2 regions of the Pseudomonas sp. NPDC086581 genome follow, and region 1 is predicted to be linked to the other one. Evidence: predicted binding sites of a transcription regulator. Region 1 holds the regulator's gene; the other holds the start of a gene.
What was found. The regulator LexA, encoded in region 1, represses DNA repair genes until DNA is damaged. The targets are predictions, from matches to a motif close to CTGTNTNNNNANACAG.
Positions count from the first base shown of each region.

Region 2: a site for LexA is predicted at 2,071-2,086, ahead of recN (DNA repair protein RecN). Genes of this name have one in related genera too.

Region 1 covers NZ_JBIVBR010000016.1:66,165-75,551, forward strand. Annotated here, with positions in the region: gene topA (type I DNA topoisomerase) at 1-1,949, shown strand, start outside; gene ACIPK7_RS26470 (DUF6586 family protein) at 2,017-2,538, shown strand; gene ACIPK7_RS26475 (hypothetical protein) at 2,646-2,885, shown strand; gene sulA (SOS-induced cell division inhibitor SulA) at 2,930-3,403, opposite strand; gene lexA (transcriptional repressor LexA) at 3,417-4,031, opposite strand; gene ACIPK7_RS26490 (TetR/AcrR family transcriptional regulator) at 4,283-4,999, shown strand; gene ACIPK7_RS26495 (L,D-transpeptidase) at 5,076-5,600, shown strand; gene nagZ (beta-N-acetylhexosaminidase) at 5,612-6,610, shown strand; gene ACIPK7_RS26505 (S-methyl-5'-thioinosine phosphorylase) at 6,620-7,357, shown strand; gene ACIPK7_RS26510 (CsiV family protein) at 7,475-8,137, opposite strand; gene mfd (transcription-repair coupling factor) at 8,149-9,387, opposite strand, start outside.
Region 2 covers NZ_JBIVBR010000017.1:68,927-78,313, reverse strand. Annotated here, with positions in the region: gene fur (ferric iron uptake transcriptional regulator) at 1-298, shown strand, start outside; gene recN (DNA repair protein RecN) at 371-2,047, opposite strand; gene grpE (nucleotide exchange factor GrpE) at 2,247-2,810, shown strand; gene dnaK (molecular chaperone DnaK) at 2,901-4,817, shown strand; gene dnaJ (molecular chaperone DnaJ) at 4,940-6,073, shown strand; gene dapB (4-hydroxy-tetrahydrodipicolinate reductase) at 6,132-6,938, shown strand; gene carA (glutamine-hydrolyzing carbamoyl-phosphate synthase small subunit) at 7,126-8,262, shown strand; gene leuE (leucine efflux protein LeuE) at 8,292-8,945, shown strand; gene carB (carbamoyl-phosphate synthase large subunit) at 8,965-9,387, shown strand, end outside.

The DNA.
Region 1 (9,387 bases):
TCCCGGAAGAATACTGGGAAGTGCATGCCGACCTCGGCACGCCGAAGAACGACAAGGTCCGCTTCGAAGTGGTGCGCGAGAAGGGCGAAGCCTTCAAGCCGCTGAACGAAGCCCAGGCCACCGCTGCCCTGGAAAAGCTCAAGGCCTCCAGCTACAGCATCGCCAAGCGCGAAGACAAGCCGACTTCCAGCAAGCCCTCGGCGCCGTTCATCACCTCCACCTTGCAGCAGGCCGCGAGCAATCGCCTGGGCTTCGGGGTGAAGAAGACCATGATGATGGCCCAGCGTCTCTACGAAGCCGGCTACATCACCTATATGCGTACCGACTCGACCAACCTGTCCGCCGACGCCATCGACATGGTGCGCGGCTTCATCGACAGCGAGTTTGGCAAGAAATACCTGCCGGCCAAGCCGAACTTCTACTCCAGCAAGGAAGGCGCCCAGGAAGCTCACGAAGCGATTCGTCCTTCCGACGTCAACCTGCGTCCGACCCAGCTGTCGGGCATGGAGCGCGACGCCGAGCGCCTGTACGACCTGATCTGGCGCCAGTTCGTGGCCTGCCAGATGCCGCCGGCCGAGTACCTGTCCACCACCGTCAGCGCGGCTGCCGGTGACTTCGAGCTGCGCGCCAAGGGCCGCATCCTCAAGTTCGACGGCTACACCAAGGTACTGCCGCAGCAGAGCAAGCCGGGCGAGGATGACGTCTTGCCGGAAATGAACCAGGGCGACGCGATGAAGCTGCTCAAGCTCGATCCGAGCCAGCACTTCACCAAGCCGCCGGCGCGCTTCTCCGAAGCCAGCCTGGTCAAGGAACTGGAAAAGCGCGGTATCGGCCGTCCGTCCACCTACGCGGCGATCATCTCCACCATCCAGGAGCGCGGCTACGTCACCACCCACAATCGCCGCTTCTACGCGGAAAAGATGGGCGACATCGTCACCGACCGCCTCAACGAGAGCTTCTCCAACCTGATGGACTACGGCTTCACCGCCGGCATGGAAGAGAACCTCGATGACGTGGCTCAGGGCGAGCGCGACTGGAAAAACGTGCTGGACGAGTTCTACGGCGATTTCCGCAAGAAACTCGACCTGGCCGAAGCCTCCAACGATGGCATGCGCGCCAATCAGCCGACCCTCACCGACATCCCCTGCCGCGAGTGCGGCCGGCCGATGATGATCCGTACCGCCTCCACTGGCGTGTTCCTCGGCTGCTCAGGCTACAGCCTGCCGCCGAAGGAGCGCTGCAAGGCGACCGTCAACCTGATTCCGGGCGACGAAATCGCCGCGGATGACGAGGGCGAATCCGAGTCCCGCGTACTGCGCGGCAAACATCGCTGCCCGATCTGCAGCACCGCAATGGACGCCTACCTGGTCGACGAGAAGCGCAAGCTGCACATCTGCGGCAACAACCCGGATTGCGCCGGCTACGAGATCGAGGAAGGCCAGTACCGCATCAAGGGCTACGAAGGCCCGAGCCTGGAATGCGACAAGTGCGGCAGCGAGATGCAACTCAAGACCGGCCGCTTCGGCAAATTCTTCGGTTGCACCAATCCGACCTGCAAGAACACCCGCAAGCTGCTGAAGAACGGTGAGCCTGCTCCGCCGAAGATGGACGCCATCCGCATGCCGGAACTCAAGTGCGAGAAGGTGGACGACATCTACGTACTGCGCGACGGCGCTTCCGGCCTGTTCCTGGCCGCCAGCCAGTTCCCGAAGAATCGCGAGACACGCGCTCCGCTGGTGGCTGAATTGTTGCCGCACAAGGAAGAGCTGGACCCGAAGTACCACTTCCTGCTGTCCGCTCCGGCGAAAGACCCGGATGGCCGCCCCGCGGTGATCCGCTTCAGCCGCAAGACCAAGGAGCAGTACGTGCAGTCCGAGGTCGACGGCAAGCCCACTGGCTGGCGCGCGTTCTTCGACGGCGGCAAGTGGAAGGTCGAAGACAAGCGCTGATGGAAGGCGCGCCCCGCTGATGTGGGGCGTGCTTATACTGCCGAAGTCGACTGCAGAGGGCCCGGTCATGGCGAACGAACTCTATACCCGCACCAACCAGAAGCTGTTCTTTGCCGGTCTTGCCCTTGAAGCCTGGCGCAGCGCCGAAGCGGCGCGCGCGATGAATGCCCAGGCGCGTATCCAGGCCGAGCGCGAAGCAGTGCTGTTCCACCTCTACGGAGCGGTGCTGGGTGTGGCCCATGAGATTGCCGGCTACTATCGCCTGCCCCAGGCCGGTGCGCCGCGCGTTGATATGTTGCTGAATGCCGAGGTACTGGCTGCCGCACCAAGCCCGGAGCTGGCGGAGATGGTCGAGTTGGCGCAGTCGCCGGAAGCCTGGCTGGGTCGCCTGCTGGCCGCCTATGCCGCGCTGTTCCAGCCGCCGAGCGAGCCGAAGAAAGCCAAGGTCGACCCGACCCAGCCGCTGATCCAGGCGGTGAATGTCGACGACGAGGCTCCGGTCGAGCTGGCCAATGACGAGCTGGAAGCCTGGCGCAAGGCGCTGAAGGACCTGGTGCTGCGCTTCCGCGCATCGCTCACCGAGCTCTGATTCCTGCTTCACAGCGTGCCGGCCTTCTGGTCGGTCCGCGCAAGCTTTGGCTAGGGTGTAGCGGATGTGGCTGTTACACTACGCGTTCTGCTGTGGAGAACGTCGCTATGCCAACCTCATTTCTGGAAATTGTCGAGCTGCCTGACGGGCGTATCGTGCTGCGTCGCGCGGACGAGGAGGAGGCGCTGGTGACCCTGGAGTTCTCCGCCGATGCCAAGGGCTTCCTGCAGGGCCAGCACATCGAGATCGCCAAGGCGATGTTCAATGTCGGTGTGCAGATGGCCGGCCGTCTTGCTGAAGGCGGCGACATGAGCATGGACGAGGAAGGCCCGCGCGTCCTGCATTGAGTTCTTCCGCTTCGCCGCGTTCGCGGCGAAGCTTCCCGATCAGATCACCCCAGACGAATATTCAGGCTCTGCGCATGGCCGGCAACGGCGGCGCGGGACAGTTGCGCGCGCGCTTTCGCGCTGAGATTCAACCAGCTCACCACGGTGTGGCTGTTGCCTAGGCGCAGTGCCTCGCAGGCCAGTGCCTGGGCGGCAGCCTGATCGCGCGCAGGCAGAAGCAAAATGCCCTGGCGGTTCAGGCCGGCCTTGCGCAGCCAGTCCGGAGTCAGACTGGACGGTGGAGCGATCAGGGTTAGCCAGCGTGAATCACTTTCCTCGCTCAGCTCGCGGAGCATCGGCGCCAGCAACATCAGGCACTGGCCGGGGAGGCCGCGCAGGGCGATCTCGCTGAAGGCGCTTTCGTCGGTGATGGGCTCTTCTTCCATCAGCTCCGGAAGCAGGGGAGCAGTACCGCTTGCCCAGAGTGCTTCCTGGAACAGCGGGAGTTGCGGCAGGTTCTGCGGCTGCGGGTACTGCATGGGTGTCTCCTGTTCAGCGACGGATAACGCCGACGCTCAAGCCTTCGATGACCAGTTCCTGTTCCTTGAGATCGACCTCGATGGGGGCGAACTCCGGGTTTTCGGCGAGCAGCCAGACCTTGCTTCCTTCGCGCTTGAAGCGCTTCACCGTGACCTCCTCACCCAGGCGGGCGACCACGATCTGGCCATTGCGAGCCTCGCGGGTGACATGCACGGCGAGCAGGTCGCCATCCATGATGCCGACATCCTTCATGCTCTGGCCACGTACGCGCAGCAGGTAGTCGGCCGGCGGGTTGAAGAAGGTGGGGTTGATGCGGCAGGTGTCGTCGACGTTCTGCTCGGCGAGGATCGGCGCACCGGCGGCGACGCGGCCGATTATCGGCAATTCGTCGTCATTGGCGGCGGCCTTGGGCTCGAAACCGGGGATACGGATGCCGCGGGAGGCGCCCGGGGTCATCTCGATGGCGCCTTTGCGGGCGAGGGCTTTCAGGTGCTCCTCAGCGGCGTTGGGCGACTTGAAGCCGAGTTCCTGGGCGATTTCCGCGCGGGTGGGCGGGTAGCCGTTGGCTTCCAGGCAGCGTTTGATGAAGGCAAGGATCTCGGCTTGGCGCGGCGTGAGCTTCAGCATGTCCATACTCTGGCTTTTTATACAGTGCCTGGAATTATATACAGTGATTGCGGGCTGGCAATGCTTTTATTGAGGGCGGCTGTCAGTGGAACGTGTGTGCATGTAACCTTTCGAGCCTGGCAAGCGTCTTGCTGTTTATTAGGTGTCTCGTCGCATTGCCATGATATTGGTAACAATCCATCGCACTTTGCTTGACAATACAAGACGCTGAAACGTATGTTTCAAACAAGTGTTTGTCAGGCGGAGTAGCCATGGCCCAGTCGGAAACCGTCGAACGCATCCTGGATGCTGCGGAACAGCTGTTCGCGGAGAAGGGCTTCGCCGAAACCTCCCTGCGTTTGATTACCAGCAAGGCGGGTGTAAACCTCGCGGCGGTGAATTATCACTTCGGCTCGAAGAAGGCGCTGATCCAGGCGGTCTTCTCGCGCTTCCTCGGCCCGTTCTGCGCCAGTCTCGAAAAAGAGCTGGATCGCCGCCAGGCCAAGCCCGATGCGCCGCGCGCCACCCTGGAAGAGCTGCTCGAACTGCTCGTGGTCCAGGCCATGGCCGTCAAACCGCGCAGCGGCAACGACTTGTCGATCTTCATGCGCCTGCTGGGCTTGGCGTTCAGTCAAAGCCAGGGGCACCTGCGCAAGTACCTCGAAGAGGTCTACGGCAAGGTGTTCCGCCGCTATATGCTGCTGGTGCACGAATCGGCGCCGCGCCTGCCGCCGTTGGAGCTGTTCTGGCGCGTGCACTTCATGCTGGGTACCGCAGTGTTCAGCATGTCCGGCATCAAGGCACTGCGTGCCATGGCTGAGAACGATTTCGGCGTGAATACTTCCATCGAGCAGGTCATGCGCCTGATGGTGCCGTTCCTCGCCGCCGGCATGCGTGCCGACAGTGGCGTCAGTGATCCCTCGCTGGCGGGTGCGCAGCTCAAGCCGCGCACCAAGTCGAGCACCGCCCAGGCGCCCGCCAAGGTCTGATCCCGGCCCGGCCCGGCCCGGCCCGGCCCGGCTTCGCGCTGGGCTGCGTCTGCCTGATCGGCTACAGTAGCCGGCCATGGCTGATCTCGATCTTCTCTATGTATCCCTTGCTGACCAGATGCTTTACGGCTTTGCCGAGGGGCGTCTTGTCGTGCGTGTTCCGGTATCCAGCGCCGCCAACGGCGCGGGCGAGCGCAACGGCTCCGGCTGCACGCCACGCGGTTTGCACCAGGTCCGTGCGCGCATCGGCGATGGCTTGCCCAAGGGGGCGGTTCTGAAGGGGCGTCGCTGGACCGGCGAGACCTGGACGGCCGAGCTTCACGAGGCGTTTCCCGGTCGCGACTGGATACTCTCGCGTATCCTCTGGCTCAGCGGCTGCGAGCCGGGGCGCAACCGGATGGGTGAGGTCGATACCTTCCGCCGCTACATCTATCTGCACGGTACGCCGGACTGCGAGCCCATGGGGACGCCGCTGTCCCACGGCTGTATCCGCTTGCGCAATGACGACCTGCTGGAACTCTTCCCGCAGGTGCCGCTCCATTGCCGGGTCCGAATCGAAGAGGCCGCCTGTCCCGACTGGCAGGCGGCGCAACTGAATTGAAAGGAATGCACATGCAAGGCTCCCTGATGCTCGACATCGGCGGTATCTGGCTTACCGCCGAGGACCGCCAGATCCTGCGCCACCCGGAAGTCGGTGGACTGATCATCTTTGCCCGCAACATCGAATCGCCGCGCCAGGTGCGCGAGCTGATGGAGGCTATTCGCGCAGTACGCCCCGACCTGCTGCTGGCGGTGGACCAGGAGGGCGGTCGCGTGCAGCGCCTGCGCCAGGGTTTCCTGCGCCTGCCGGCGATGCGCGCCATTGCCGATAACACCAATGCCGAGCGACTGGCCGAGCAGTGCGGCTGGTTGATGGCGACCGAGGTGCTGGCGGTAGGGCTGGACCTGAGTTTCGCCCCAGTACTCGACCTGGATCATCAGCGCAGCGCCGTGGTCGGTAGCCGTGCTTTCGAGGGCAATCCGGAGCGCGCCGTTGCGCTGGCCGGCGCCTTCATTCGTGGTATGCGCGCTGCCGGCATGGCTTCCACCGGTAAGCACTTCCCCGGTCACGGCTGGGCGGAAGTGGATTCCCATGTGGGGATTCCCGAGGACGAGCGCACGCTGGAGCAGATCCGCGCCGTAGACCTGGTGCCGTTCCAGCGCCTGTCCGGTGAGCTGGATGCGCTGATGCCGGCCCACGTGATCTACCCGCAGGTCGATCCGAATCCCGCAGGCTTTTCCCGCCGCTGGCTGCAGGACATCCTGCGTGGCGAGCTTGGCTTCGACGGGGTGATCTTCAGTGATGACCTTTCCATGGCTGGCGCACATGTGGTCGGCGATGCCGCCAACCGCATCGAGGCTGCGCTCAGCGCTGGTTGCGACATGGGCCTGGTGTGCAACGACCGCGCGTCCGCCGAACTGGCTCTGAGCGCCCTGCAGCGCCTCAAGGTCACTGCGCCACAGCGTCTGCAACGCATGCGCGCCAAGGCCTGGCCGGGTACCGAATACAAGCAGTTGCCACGCTGGCAACAGGCTGTTGGCGAACTGCGTGCTGCACAACTGATTGATTAAGGAATTGCCATGACTGTCTACGCCATCATCGGCGGCACCGGCCTGACCCAGCTGGAAGGATTGACCCTGAAGGATGCCATTGAGCTGGATACGCCCTACGGCTCGCCCTCGGCGGCCATCCAGCGCGGCGAGTTCGCCGGCCGCGAGGTGTTGTTCCTCGCCCGTCACGGCCACCCGCATCGTTTCCCGCCGCATCAGGTGAACTACCGCGCCAACCTCTGGGCACTGAAGCAGGCGGGCGCTGAGGCCGTCCTGGCGGTGAATGCCGTAGGCGGCATTCACGCGGCCATGGGCAGCGGCCATCTTTGCGTGCCGCATCAGATCGTCGACTACACCTGGGGGCGCGAGCACACCTATTTTGCCGGCGACATCGAGCATGTTACCCACATCGACTTCAGTCATCCCTACGACGAGTCGCTGCGGCTAAAGCTGATCGCCGCCCTGCAGGCGCTGGGCTATGCGTACAGTAGCCATGGCGTGTATGCCGCGACCCAGGGGCCGCGCCTGGAAACCGTGGCGGAAGTTGCCAAGTTGGAGCGCGACGGTTGCGACATTATCGGAATGACCGGCATGCCCGAGGCCGCGCTGGCCCGTGAACTGGACCTGCCTTACGCCTGCCTGTCGCTGGTGGTGAACCCAGCGGCCGGCAAGTCCAGCGGGATCATCACCATGGCCGAGATCGAGCAGGCGCTGCACGAAGGCATCGGTAAGGTGCGCGAGGTGCTGGGGCGCGTCCTGGTCAGCTGATGGTTTCCTGTAGGAGCGAGCTTGCTCGCGAACTTGCAAGGCACGGTGCCAGGCGGTTCGTGAGCAGGCTCGCTCCTACGAAGAACAAAAAAGCCCGGCGAATGCCGGGCTTTTTCGTTACTGGGCGGGCTGTGCCGGCGGTGGGGCTTCGAAGCCGCCGTCTGCCGGTGCGGCCGGAGCCGGCTGCTGTTGCGGCGCATCCGGGCCGGTCGGCGCTTCGTCTTCCATGCCCGGCGGCGGGGCTGAGGCGGGCTTTGCGTTGAGTGGGGTCACCTTGATCAGCATGCCCAGACTCGGGTGGTCGAGGTAGGTCAGTACGCTGTTTTTCAGGCTGGCTTCCTGGACCATGTGCTGGCTGGCGGCGAGCAGGCCGTCCTGGCCGAACTGGTTGATCCAGAAGTCGGTCTGGGTGTTCACGAAGCGCTGCTGGCTGAGGGTGACGGTGCCTTCCACCGGGAAGTGGCCGTCACGCTGGGCGCCTTCGGTCAGGGAGACCCTCACCGGGTTGGCATCGATTTCCTGGCGCCAGGCCTTGTGCATCAGCACCTGGAAACCTTCGTTCTGCTTGAGCTTGGCCACCTGGGCGTCCATCGCGGTGGGGCGCGAGCTGTCTGGGCCCGGCGGTTGCGCGCCCTTGGCCCAGTCGTCGGGTGCGGGGCGGCTGGCGAACACGGCGTCGCCGGACTGCTGGAAGAGGATCAGCTCCACCTGGTAGGGCTCGGCGAAGGCGGCTGGCGACAGAAGCGCCAGCGACAGCAGCAAGGGTTGGAACAGGCGCATGCACAGGGTCCTTAATGAGTCTGTGGCGTGAGGCGCTCGAGCAGCGCTTCTAGCGTGTTGAACCGTTCTTCCGGGCGCTCCATGGGCACCTGGAACTTGAAGAGGGTGGCCCCTTCGAATTTGTACCGATTGGGCTGGCTCTGGATCATCTTGATCAGCACCAGCGGGTCGACGCAGGTATCGGCGGCGAATTCTACCCGTCCGCCCTGTGGGCCGGCATCTACCTTCACGATCCCGAGTTTTTCCGCCTGCAGTTTGAGAAGTGTCAGGCGGATCAGGTTCTTCGCCGGGTCAGGCAGCAGGCCGAAGCGGTCGATCATTTCCACCTGCAGCTCGCGCAGGCCGTCCTCGTCGGCGGCGTTGGCGATGCGCTTGTAGAGGATCAGGCGGGCGTGGACGTCCGGCAGGTAATCCTCAGGGATCAGCGCCGGTACACGCAGGTTGATGTCCGGGCCGCCGCCCAGCGGCTGTTCGAGGTTCGGCTGTTCGCCCTTGCGGATGGCCTTCACCGCACGTTCGAGCATTTCCATGTAGAGGGTGAAGCCCACCGCCTGGATCTGCCCGCTCTGGCCGTCGCCGAGCAGTTCGCCGGCGCCGCGGATTTCCAGGTCGTGGGTCGCCAGCACGAAGCCGGCGCCCAGGTCCTGGGCGTTGGCGATGGCTTCCAGGCGCTTCTCGGCGTCCGGGGTCATCTGCTTGCGCGGCGGAGTCAGCAGGTAGGCGTAGGCCTGGTGGTGGCTGCGGCCGACGCGCCCGCGCAGCTGATGCAGCTGGGCCAGGCCAAACTTGTCGGCGCGCTCGATGAGGATGGTGTTGGCGCTCGGCACGTCGATGCCGGTCTCGATGATGGTCGAGGCTACCAGCACGTTGAAGCGCTTGTGGTAGAAGTCGCTCATCACCCGTTCCAGGTCGCGCTCGTGCATCTGCCCGTGGCCGATGCCGATGCGCGCCTCGGGAACCAGCTCCGCCAGGTCGCGGGCGCACTTCTCGATGGTCTTCACTTCGTTGTGCAGGAAGTACACCTGGCCGCCGCGCAGCAGTTCGCGCAGCAGGGCTTCCTTGATCACCGACTTCTGCTCTTCCATGACGAAGGTGCGTACGGAGAGGCGGCGCGCCGGTGGCGTGGCGATGATCGACAGGTCGCGCATGCCGGCCACCGCCATGTTGAGCGTGCGCGGGATCGGCGTGGCGGTGAGGGTGAGGATGTCCACCTCGCTGCGCAGGGCCTTGAGCTGCTCCTTCTGGCGCAC
Region 2 (9,387 bases), on a different contig from region 1:
GGATGTTTACAAGGCGCTGATGGAGGCGGGTGAAGACGTCGGTCTGGCCACCGTCTACCGCGTCCTGACCCAGTTCGAAGCCGCCGGCCTGGTGGTGCGCCACAACTTCGATGGCGGCCATGCCGTCTTCGAACTGGCCGACAGCGGCCACCATGATCACATGGTCTGCGTCGATACCGGCGAAGTCATCGAGTTCATGGACTCGGAAATCGAGAAACGCCAGAAGGAGATCGTCAAGGAGCGCGGCTTCGAGCTCGTCGATCACAACCTGGTGCTCTACGTGCGCAAGAAAAAGTAAGCGCACGCAGATGCAGAAACGGCGACCCTCGGGTCGCCGTTTTCGTTTGTGCGGCTTTTAAGTGGTAGTGTGTCAGCCCTGTACGGCCGAATCCACCATCTTGCGAGCGTGGGCCAGGGATTCCTTGGTCAGGTCCACGCCGCCGAGCATGCGGGCGATTTCCTCGATGCGCTCGGCCTTCTTCAGGCTGGATACGGCGGTGCGAGTTTCGCAGGTGTCGCGGTCCTTGTGCACGAACAGGTGCTGGTGGCCTTGGGCGGCGACCTGCGGCAGATGGGTAACGGTCAGCACCTGGCCGCGATCGCCAAGGCGGCGCAACAGCTGGCCGACGACTTCGGCTGTGGGGCCGCCGATGCCGACATCCACTTCGTCGAAGACTAGTGTGGGGATGCGCGAAGTCTGTGCGGTGATCACCTGGATCGCCAGGCTGATGCGTGACAATTCGCCGCCCGAGGCGACCTTGGCCAGGCCCTTCATCGGTTGGCCGGGGTTGGCGCTGACCAGGAATTCCAGTTGCTCCAGGCCGCTGACCTGCGGTTCGTCCGAGCTGGACGGGCGCAGTTCGATGGCGAAGCGGCCGCCGGGCATGCCCAGGCGCTGCATCTCCACCTCCACGGCCTTGGCCAGCTTCGGTGCCGCATCCTGGCGGATGCGGCTGAGTTCGTCGGCCTTCTCCTGATAGTGGCGGGCGTAGGCGGCCAGTTCGTTGCCTAGGCGCTCCACGGCTTCGTCGTCGGCGTTCAGCGCGTCCAGTTCGTCGAGCAGTCGTTGCTGCAGGTCCTGCAGTTCGTGGGGCTGCACGCGGTGTTTGCGCGCCAGGCTATAGATGGCATCCATGCGCTCTTCCAACTGCTGCAGGCGCAGGGGGTCGGCATCGAAGTGGTCGACGAAGCGGTTCAGCTCGCCGATGGCTTCTTCCACCTGGATCTGCGCGCTGGACAGCAGGTTCACCGCTTCGCCCAGTGCGGTCGGCTGGCTCGGGAAGGCGGTGAGGCGGTTGAGGCTGGAGGTCAGCGCCGACAGCACGTTGCCGGCATCGCTTTCGCTACACAATTCGACGACCTGTCGGCAGGCGGCGATCAGGCTGCCGGCGTTGCTCTGGGTCTTGTGTTCGGCTTCCAGCGACTCCAGTTCGTTGTCACCCAGACCGAGGTTTTCCAGTTCTTCAAGCTGGTAGCTGAGCAATTGGTGGCGGGCGCGCTGTTCGTCGCCGTTGCGCGACAGGCGGTCCAGCTCCTGACGGGTCTGCTTCCAGCGCTGCGCGGCGAGTTGCACCTGGCGCGCCAGATCCTGGCTGCCGGCAAATTCGTCGAGCAGGCGGCGGTGAGTGTCGGCCTTGAGCAGTGACTGGTGCTCGTGCTGGCTGTGGATGTCGATCAGCAGCTCGCCCAGGTGCTTGAGGTCGCCCAGCGGGCAGGGGGAGCCGTTGATGTACGCGCGCGAGCGGCCTTCGGCGGTGATCACTCGGCGCAGGATGCACGGGCCGTCCTGTTCCAGGTCACGCTCGGCGAGCCAGTCGCGGGCCTCGGCAATCGCGCTGACATCAAAGCTGGCGAGAATGTCTGCCTTGTCGGAGCCGGGGCGGACCACGCCGCTGTCGGCGCGGTCGCCCAGGGCGAGGCCGAGGGCGTCGAGCATGATCGACTTGCCGGCGCCGGTTTCGCCGGTGATCACGGTCATGCCGGCATCGAGCTCGAGATCGAGGTGCTCGACGATGGCGTAGTTGTGCACGGACAGGTGGACCAGCATGGGCGGCGGCTCCGCAGTTATGTCTGGTTATTTATACAGTATTTTTTGCTGCTGGCAATTCTCCCTTGTCGCCTTTGTGAGTGCCCTGTGGAGCAAAAGCCTTGAAGTCGGGAAAACCTGCCCCATATACACGGCAGAGCCGCGGACCATTGGGTTCGCCTTGTTTTCAAAGGCTTATTTTCTTTTTTAGGAGAGTGGCATGTCTGACGAACAACAGACTCAGGATTCCCAATTCAACGAGCAGCCGGACACCGGCGCTACCGGGGATCTGAACGCCCGCGTGCTGGAGCTGGAAGAACAGGTCGCCGCGGCGAAGGATCAGAGCCTGCGCGCTGTCGCCGAATTGCAGAACGTCCGCCGTCGTGCCGAGCAGGACGTGGAGAAGGCGCACAAGTTCGCCCTGGAGAAATTCGCCGGCGACCTGCTGCCGATCGTCGATACCCTCGAGCGCGCGCTGGAGATGTCGAACCCGGAAGACGAAGTGATCAAGCCGATGCGTGAAGGCATCGAACTGACGCTGAAGATGTTCCACGACACGCTGAAGCGCTACAACCTCGAGCCGGTCGACCCGCACGGCGAGCCTTTCAACCCCGAACACCACCAGGCCATGGCCATGGAAGAGAGCATTCGTCTCGAGCCGGGCAGCGTGGTCAAGGTGTTCCAGAAGGGCTACCTGCTCAACGGTCGTCTGCTGCGTCCCGCCATGGTCGTGGTCAGCAAGGCACCGGAACAAACTCCGCCTTCGATCGACGAGAAGGCTTGAAATCCACCACCCGGTCCCCATCTGGGTAATCAACCGAGCCAAAGACCCGCAACAGGGTCAGCGCGGAATCTAATTTCTGGAGAGTGAAATATGGGCAAAATCATTGGTATCGACCTGGGGACCACCAACTCCTGTGTGTCCATCCTGGAGAACGGTAACGTCAAGGTCATCGAGAACGCCGAAGGCGCTCGTACCACCCCGTCGATCATCGGCTACGCCAACGACGGCGAAATCCTGGTAGGTCAGCCGGCGAAGCGCCAGGCTGTGACCAACCCGACCAACACCCTGTATGCCGTGAAGCGTCTGATCGGCCGTCGCTTCGAAGAAGAAGTCGTACAGAAAGACATCAAGATGGTGCCGTACAAGATCGTCAAGGCTGACAACGGCGACGCGTGGGTCGAGGCCAAGGGCCAGAAGATGGCTCCGCCGCAGGTCTCCGCGGAAGTCCTGAAGAAGATGAAGAAGACCGCCGAGGACTACCTGGGCGAGCCGGTCACCGAAGCGGTCATCACCGTTCCGGCCTACTTCAACGACAGCCAGCGTCAGGCCACCAAGGACGCCGGTCGCATCGCCGGTCTGGACGTCAAGCGCATCATCAACGAACCGACCGCGGCTGCGCTGGCCTATGGCCTGGACAAGGCCAAGGGCGACCACACCATCATCGTCTATGACCTGGGTGGTGGTACCTTCGACGTTTCCGTGATCGAAATCGCCGAAGTCGATGGTGAGCACCAGTTCGAAGTACTGGCCACCAACGGCGACACCTTCCTGGGTGGTGAAGACTTCGACCTGCGCCTGATCGACTACCTCGTCGAAGAGTTCAAGAAAGAATCCGGCATGGACCTCAAGGGCGACCCGCTGGCCATGCAGCGCCTGAAGGAAGCTGCCGAGAAGGCCAAGATCGAGCTGTCCTCGACCCAGCAGACCGACGTCAACCTGCCGTACGTCACCGCTGACGCCTCCGGCCCGAAACACCTGAACGTCAAGGTTTCCCGCGCCAAGCTGGAATCCCTGGTGGAAGACCTGGTCACCCGCACCATCGAGCCGTGCCGCGTTGCGCTGAAAGACGCCGGCCTGGACGTCTCGAAGATCGACGAAGTGATCCTGGTCGGCGGCCAGACCCGCATGCCGCTGGTGCAGAAGACCGTTGCCGAGTTCTTCGGCAAGGAAGCGCGCAAGGACGTCAACCCGGACGAAGCCGTTGCCATGGGTGCTGCCATCCAGGGCGCCGTTCTGGCCGGTGACGTGAAGGACGTGCTGCTGCTCGACGTCACCCCGCTGACCCTGGGTATCGAAACCCTCGGTGGCGTGATGACTGCGCTGATCGACAAGAACACCACCATCCCGACCAAGAAGTCGCAGGTGTTCTCCACTGCCGATGACAACCAGGGCGCCGTGACCATCCACGTGCTGCAGGGCGAGCGCAAGCAAGCCGCGCAGAACAAGTCGCTGGGCAAGTTCGACCTGGCCGACATCCCGCCGGCTCCGCGCGGTGTGCCGCAGATCGAAGTGACCTTCGACATCGACGCCAACGGCATCCTGCACGTCGGTGCGAAGGACAAGGCCACTGGCAAGCAGCAGTCCATCGTGATCAAGGCTTCTTCGGGTCTGTCCGAAGACGAGATCCAGCAGATGGTCCGCGACGCCGAGGCGAATGCCGAGGAAGACCGCAAGTTCGAGGAACTGGCCGCTGCCCGCAACCAGGGTGATGCACTGGTCCACGCGACTCGCAAGATGGTCACCGAGGCTGGCGACAAGGCCACTGCCGAAGAGAAGGCTGCCATCGACAAGGCGCTGAGCGAGCTGGAAGTTGCCGTGAAGGGCGACGACAAGGCCGAGATCGAAGCGAAGATGAATGCGCTGTCCCAGGCATCCACTCCGCTGGCGCAGAAGATGTACGCCGAACAGCCGCAGCCGGGTGCTGCCGCTCAGGGCGAGGCCGCTGACGACAAGGCTGGCGACGATGTCGTCGACGCCGAGTTCGAAGAGGTCAAGGAGAACAAGTAAGCCGCGTGCTTGCTTCCGCTCCGGCGCACCGACCAGCGTGTCGGTGCGCATGAAACGTCACGCGGGGGCTTGCTCCCGCGTTGGCGTGTCTGGGGGAACGGTTTTTAGAGTGCAGGAAAGTTATGGCCAAACGTGATTTTTACGAGGTACTGGGTGTTGAGCGCGGCGCCAGCGAAGCGGACCTGAAAAAGGCCTATCGCCGGCTCGCCATGAAGTTCCACCCGGACCGCAACCCCGGCGACAAGGAAGCCGAGGACAAATTCAAGGAGGCCAACGAGGCATACGAGGTCCTGTCCGACGCCAGCAAGCGCGCGGCTTACGACCAGTACGGCCATGCCGGCGTCGACCCGCAGATGGGCGGTGGCGGTGCGGGCTTCGGTGGTGCGAGCTTCTCGGACATCTTTGGTGATGTCTTCAGCGACTTCTTCGGCGGTGGTGGCGGCGGACGCGGCGGCTCCCGTGGTGGCCCGGCGCGCGGCGCTGACCTGCGCTACACCCTCGACCTGGACCTGGAAGACGCGGTTCGCGGCACCACTGTGACCATCCGCGTTCCGACCCTGGTGGGCTGCAAGACTTGCAGCGGCAGCGGCGCTAAGCCCGGCACTACGCCGGTCACCTGTACCACCTGTGGTGGCATCGGCCAGGTGCGCATGCAGCAGGGCTTCTTCTCGGTGCAGCAGACGTGCCCGCGCTGCCATGGCAGCGGCAAGATGATCACCGACCCCTGTGGCTCCTGCCATGGCCAGGGCCGCGTGGAAGAGCACAAGACCCTGTCGGTGAAAGTCCCGGCCGGCGTCGATACCGGTGACCGCATCCGCCTTACTGGCGAAGGCGAGGCCGGCGCCCATGGTGGCCCGGCGGGCGACCTGTATGTGGTGGTGAACGTGCGCGAGCACGACATCTTCCAGCGCGACGGCAAGCATCTGTACTGCGAAGTGCCGATCAGCTTCGCCGACGCCGCCCTGGGTGGCGAGCTGGAAGTGCCTACCCTGGACGGCCGCGTGAAGCTGAAGATCCCCGAAGGCACCCAGACCGGTAAGCTGTTCCGCCTGCGCGGCAAGGGCGTTGCCCCGGTGCGCGGCGGTGGTGCGGGTGATCTGATGTGCCGCGTCGTCGTCGAGACGCCGGTCAACCTGGACAAGCGTCAGCGCGAGCTGCTCGAAGAGTTCCGCCATACCCTGCAGGGCAACTCTTCCCACTCGCCCAAGGCCAGTGGCTGGTTCGAAGGCATGAAGCGCTTCTTCGACGATCTATGATGCAAGGCCCCGGCGGTGTGAATCGTCCGGGGCTTTTTTAGCTTTGGAGTTGTTTTATATGCGACGTATAGCCGTTATGGGCGCCGCCGGGCGCATGGGCAAGACCCTGATCGAAGCGGTCCAGCAGACCAATGGCAGTGCCGGCCTGACTGCGGCGGTCGACCGTCCGGACAGCACCCTGGTGGGCGCCGACGCTGGCGAGCTTGCCGGTCTGGGCCGCATCGGCGTGCCGCTGTCGGGCGACCTGGCCAAGGTGGTTGATGAGTTCGACGTGCTGATTGACTTCACCCATCCGACCGTGACCCTGAAGAACCTGGAGGTCTGCCGCAAAGCGGGCAAGGCCATGGTCATTGGCACCACCGGTTTCTCCGCAGCGGAAAAGGAGCTGCTGAGCGAAGCGGCGAAGGACATCCCGATCGTCTTCGCGGCCAACTACAGCGTCGGCGTGAACCTCTGCCTGAAGCTGCTCGACACCGCCGCCCGTGTTCTGGGCGACGACGTGGACATCGAGATCCTCGAGGCGCACCACCGCCATAAGGTCGACGCGCCGTCCGGCACCGCGCTGCGCATGGGCGAAGTGGTCGCCAATGCGCTGGGGCGTGATTTGGAGAAAGTGGCCGTGTATGGCCGTGAAGGCCAGACCGGCGCGCGTCCGCGCGAGACCATCGGCTTCGCCACCGTGCGTGCCGGTGACGTGGTGGGCGACCACACCGTGCTGTTCGCTGCTGATGGCGAGCGCGTGGAGATCACCCACAAGGCTTCGAGCCGCATGACGTTCGCGCGCGGCGCCGTACGTGCTGCTCAGTGGCTGGAAGGGCAGGCCAACGGCCTGTACGACATGCAGGACGTTCTCGGCCTGCGCTGAGTGGCATGGCCGTACGTCGTGCAAAAGGTGGACCATGATGTCGCATTTCTGTAAACTACAGCTTTAGTGTGTCCACTAAAAGTAGCGCAGCATGATCACATAAAAAGCGGGATGACTTCTTCTGATGTCATCCCGCTTTTTTACAATCTGCGCACGCCCAGCCAGGCTTGAACTACGGGAGGTCTTCTTGACTAAGCCAGCCATACTTGCACTTGCCGACGGCAGCGTTTTTCGCGGTGACGCCATCGGCGCCGACGGTCATACCGTCGGAGAGGTGGTGTTCAACACCGCCATGACCGGCTACCAGGAAATCCTCACCGATCCTTCCTACGCCCAACAGATCGTCACCCTGACCTACCCGCACATCGGCAACACCGGCACCACGCCCGAAGACGCCGAGTCGAACAAGGTCTGGGCCGCCGGCCTGATCATCCGTGACCTGCCGCTGCTCTCCAGCAGCTGGCGCGACAAGCAGTCGCTGCCGGACTACCTGAAAGAGAACGGCACCGTTGCCATTGCCGGAATCGATACACGCCGCCTGACCCGCATCCTGCGCGAGAAGGGTTCGCAGAACGGCTGCATCCTGGTCGGCGACGACGCCACCGAGGAAAAAGCCCTCGAACTGGCGCGCGGCTTCCCGGGCCTGAAAGGCATGGATCTGGCCAAGGTCGTGTCCTCCACCGGGCGCTACGAGTGGCGTTCCAGCGTGTGGAACCTGGAAACCGACAGCCATCCGGAAATCGCCGCCGCCGACCTGCCGTACCACGTGGTCGCCTACGATTTCGGCGTGAAGCTGAACATCCTGCGCATGCTGGTTGCCCGCGGCTGCCGCCTGACCGTGGTGCCGGCGCAGACCCCGGCCAGCGAAGTGCTCGCCCTGAACCCGGACGGCATCTTCCTCTCCAACGGCCCTGGTGACCCCGAACCGTGCGACTACGCCATCCAGGCCATCCGCGAGTTCCTCGACACCGAGATTCCGGTGTTCGGTATTTGCCTCGGCCACCAGCTGCTGGCCCTGGCCTCCGGCGCCAAGACCCTGAAAATGGGCCACGGCCACCACGGTGCCAACCACCCGGTGCAGGACCTGGATTCGGGCGTGGTGATGATCACCAGCCAGAACCACGGTTTCGCCGTTGACGAAGGCAGCATGCCGGCCAACCTGCGCGCCACCCACAAGTCGCTGTTCGACGGCACCCTGCAAGGTATCGAGCGCACCGACAAGGTGGCCTTCAGCTTCCAGGGGCACCCGGAAGCCAGCCCAGGCCCGCACGACGTGGCTCCGCTGTTCGACCGCTTCATCGCGGCGATGGCCGAGCGTCGCTGAGTACGAGCTCGAAGAGGTAGAAGAAGATGATGCCGACCCTGGGAATCACCGACCTCTGGACCTACGTCCTGGGTACGTTGTTCATCGTCCTGCTGCCGGGGCCGAACTCGCTGTTTGTCCTCGCCACTGCCGCCCAGCGCGGCGTGGCCTCGGGCTACCGGGCGGCGAGCGCGGTGTTCCTGGGCGATGCGATCCTGATGTTCCTGTCGGCGCTGGGAATCGCCTCGGTCCTCAAGGCCGAGCCGATGCTGTTCCTGGGCCTGAAGTACGTCGGCGCCGCGTATCTGTTCTATCTAGGGATCGGCATGCTCCGCGGTGGCTGGCAGAAGCTGCGCCACCCGCTGGAGGCCGCCGCCGTGCCGGCGAAGGAAGTGGACGTCAATCAGCCGTTCCGCAAGGCGCTGCTGCTGAGCCTGTCCAACCCCAAGGCGATCCTCTTCTTCATTTCCTTCTTCATCCAGTTCGTCGACCCGGGTTACGCCTACCCCGGCCTGTCGTTCCTGGTGCTGGGTACGATCCTCGAGATCATCAGCGCCCTGTACCTGAGTTTCCTGATTTTCTCCGGTGTGCGTCTGGCGGCCTGGTTCCGTCGGCGGCAACGGCTGGCTGCCGGCGCCTCGAGTGGCGTCGGCGCCCTGTTCGTCGGCTTTGGCGTGAAGCTGGCCAGCGCAACCCTTTCCTGAATATTGCAACGAGAGTCCCATGCCCAAGCGTACAGACATCAAGAGCATCCTGATCCTCGGCGCCGGCCCGATCGTCATCGGCCAGGCCTGCGAGTTCGACTACTCCGGCGCACAGGCCTGCAAGGCCCTGAAGGAAGAAGGCTTCCGTGTCATCCTGGTGAACTCCAACCCGGCCACCATCATGACCGACCCGGCCATGGCCGATGCCACCTATATCGAGCCGATCAAGTGGCAGACCGTCGCCAAAATCATCGAGAAGGAGCGCCCTGATGCGCTGCTGCCGACCATGGGCGGCCAGACCGCTCTGAACTGCGCCCTGGACCTGGAGCGCCACGGCGTGCTCGAGCAGTTCGGCGTGGAAATGATCGGCGCCAACGCCGACACCATCGACAAGGCCGAAGACCGTTCGCGCTTCGACAAGGCCATGCGCGACATCGGCCTG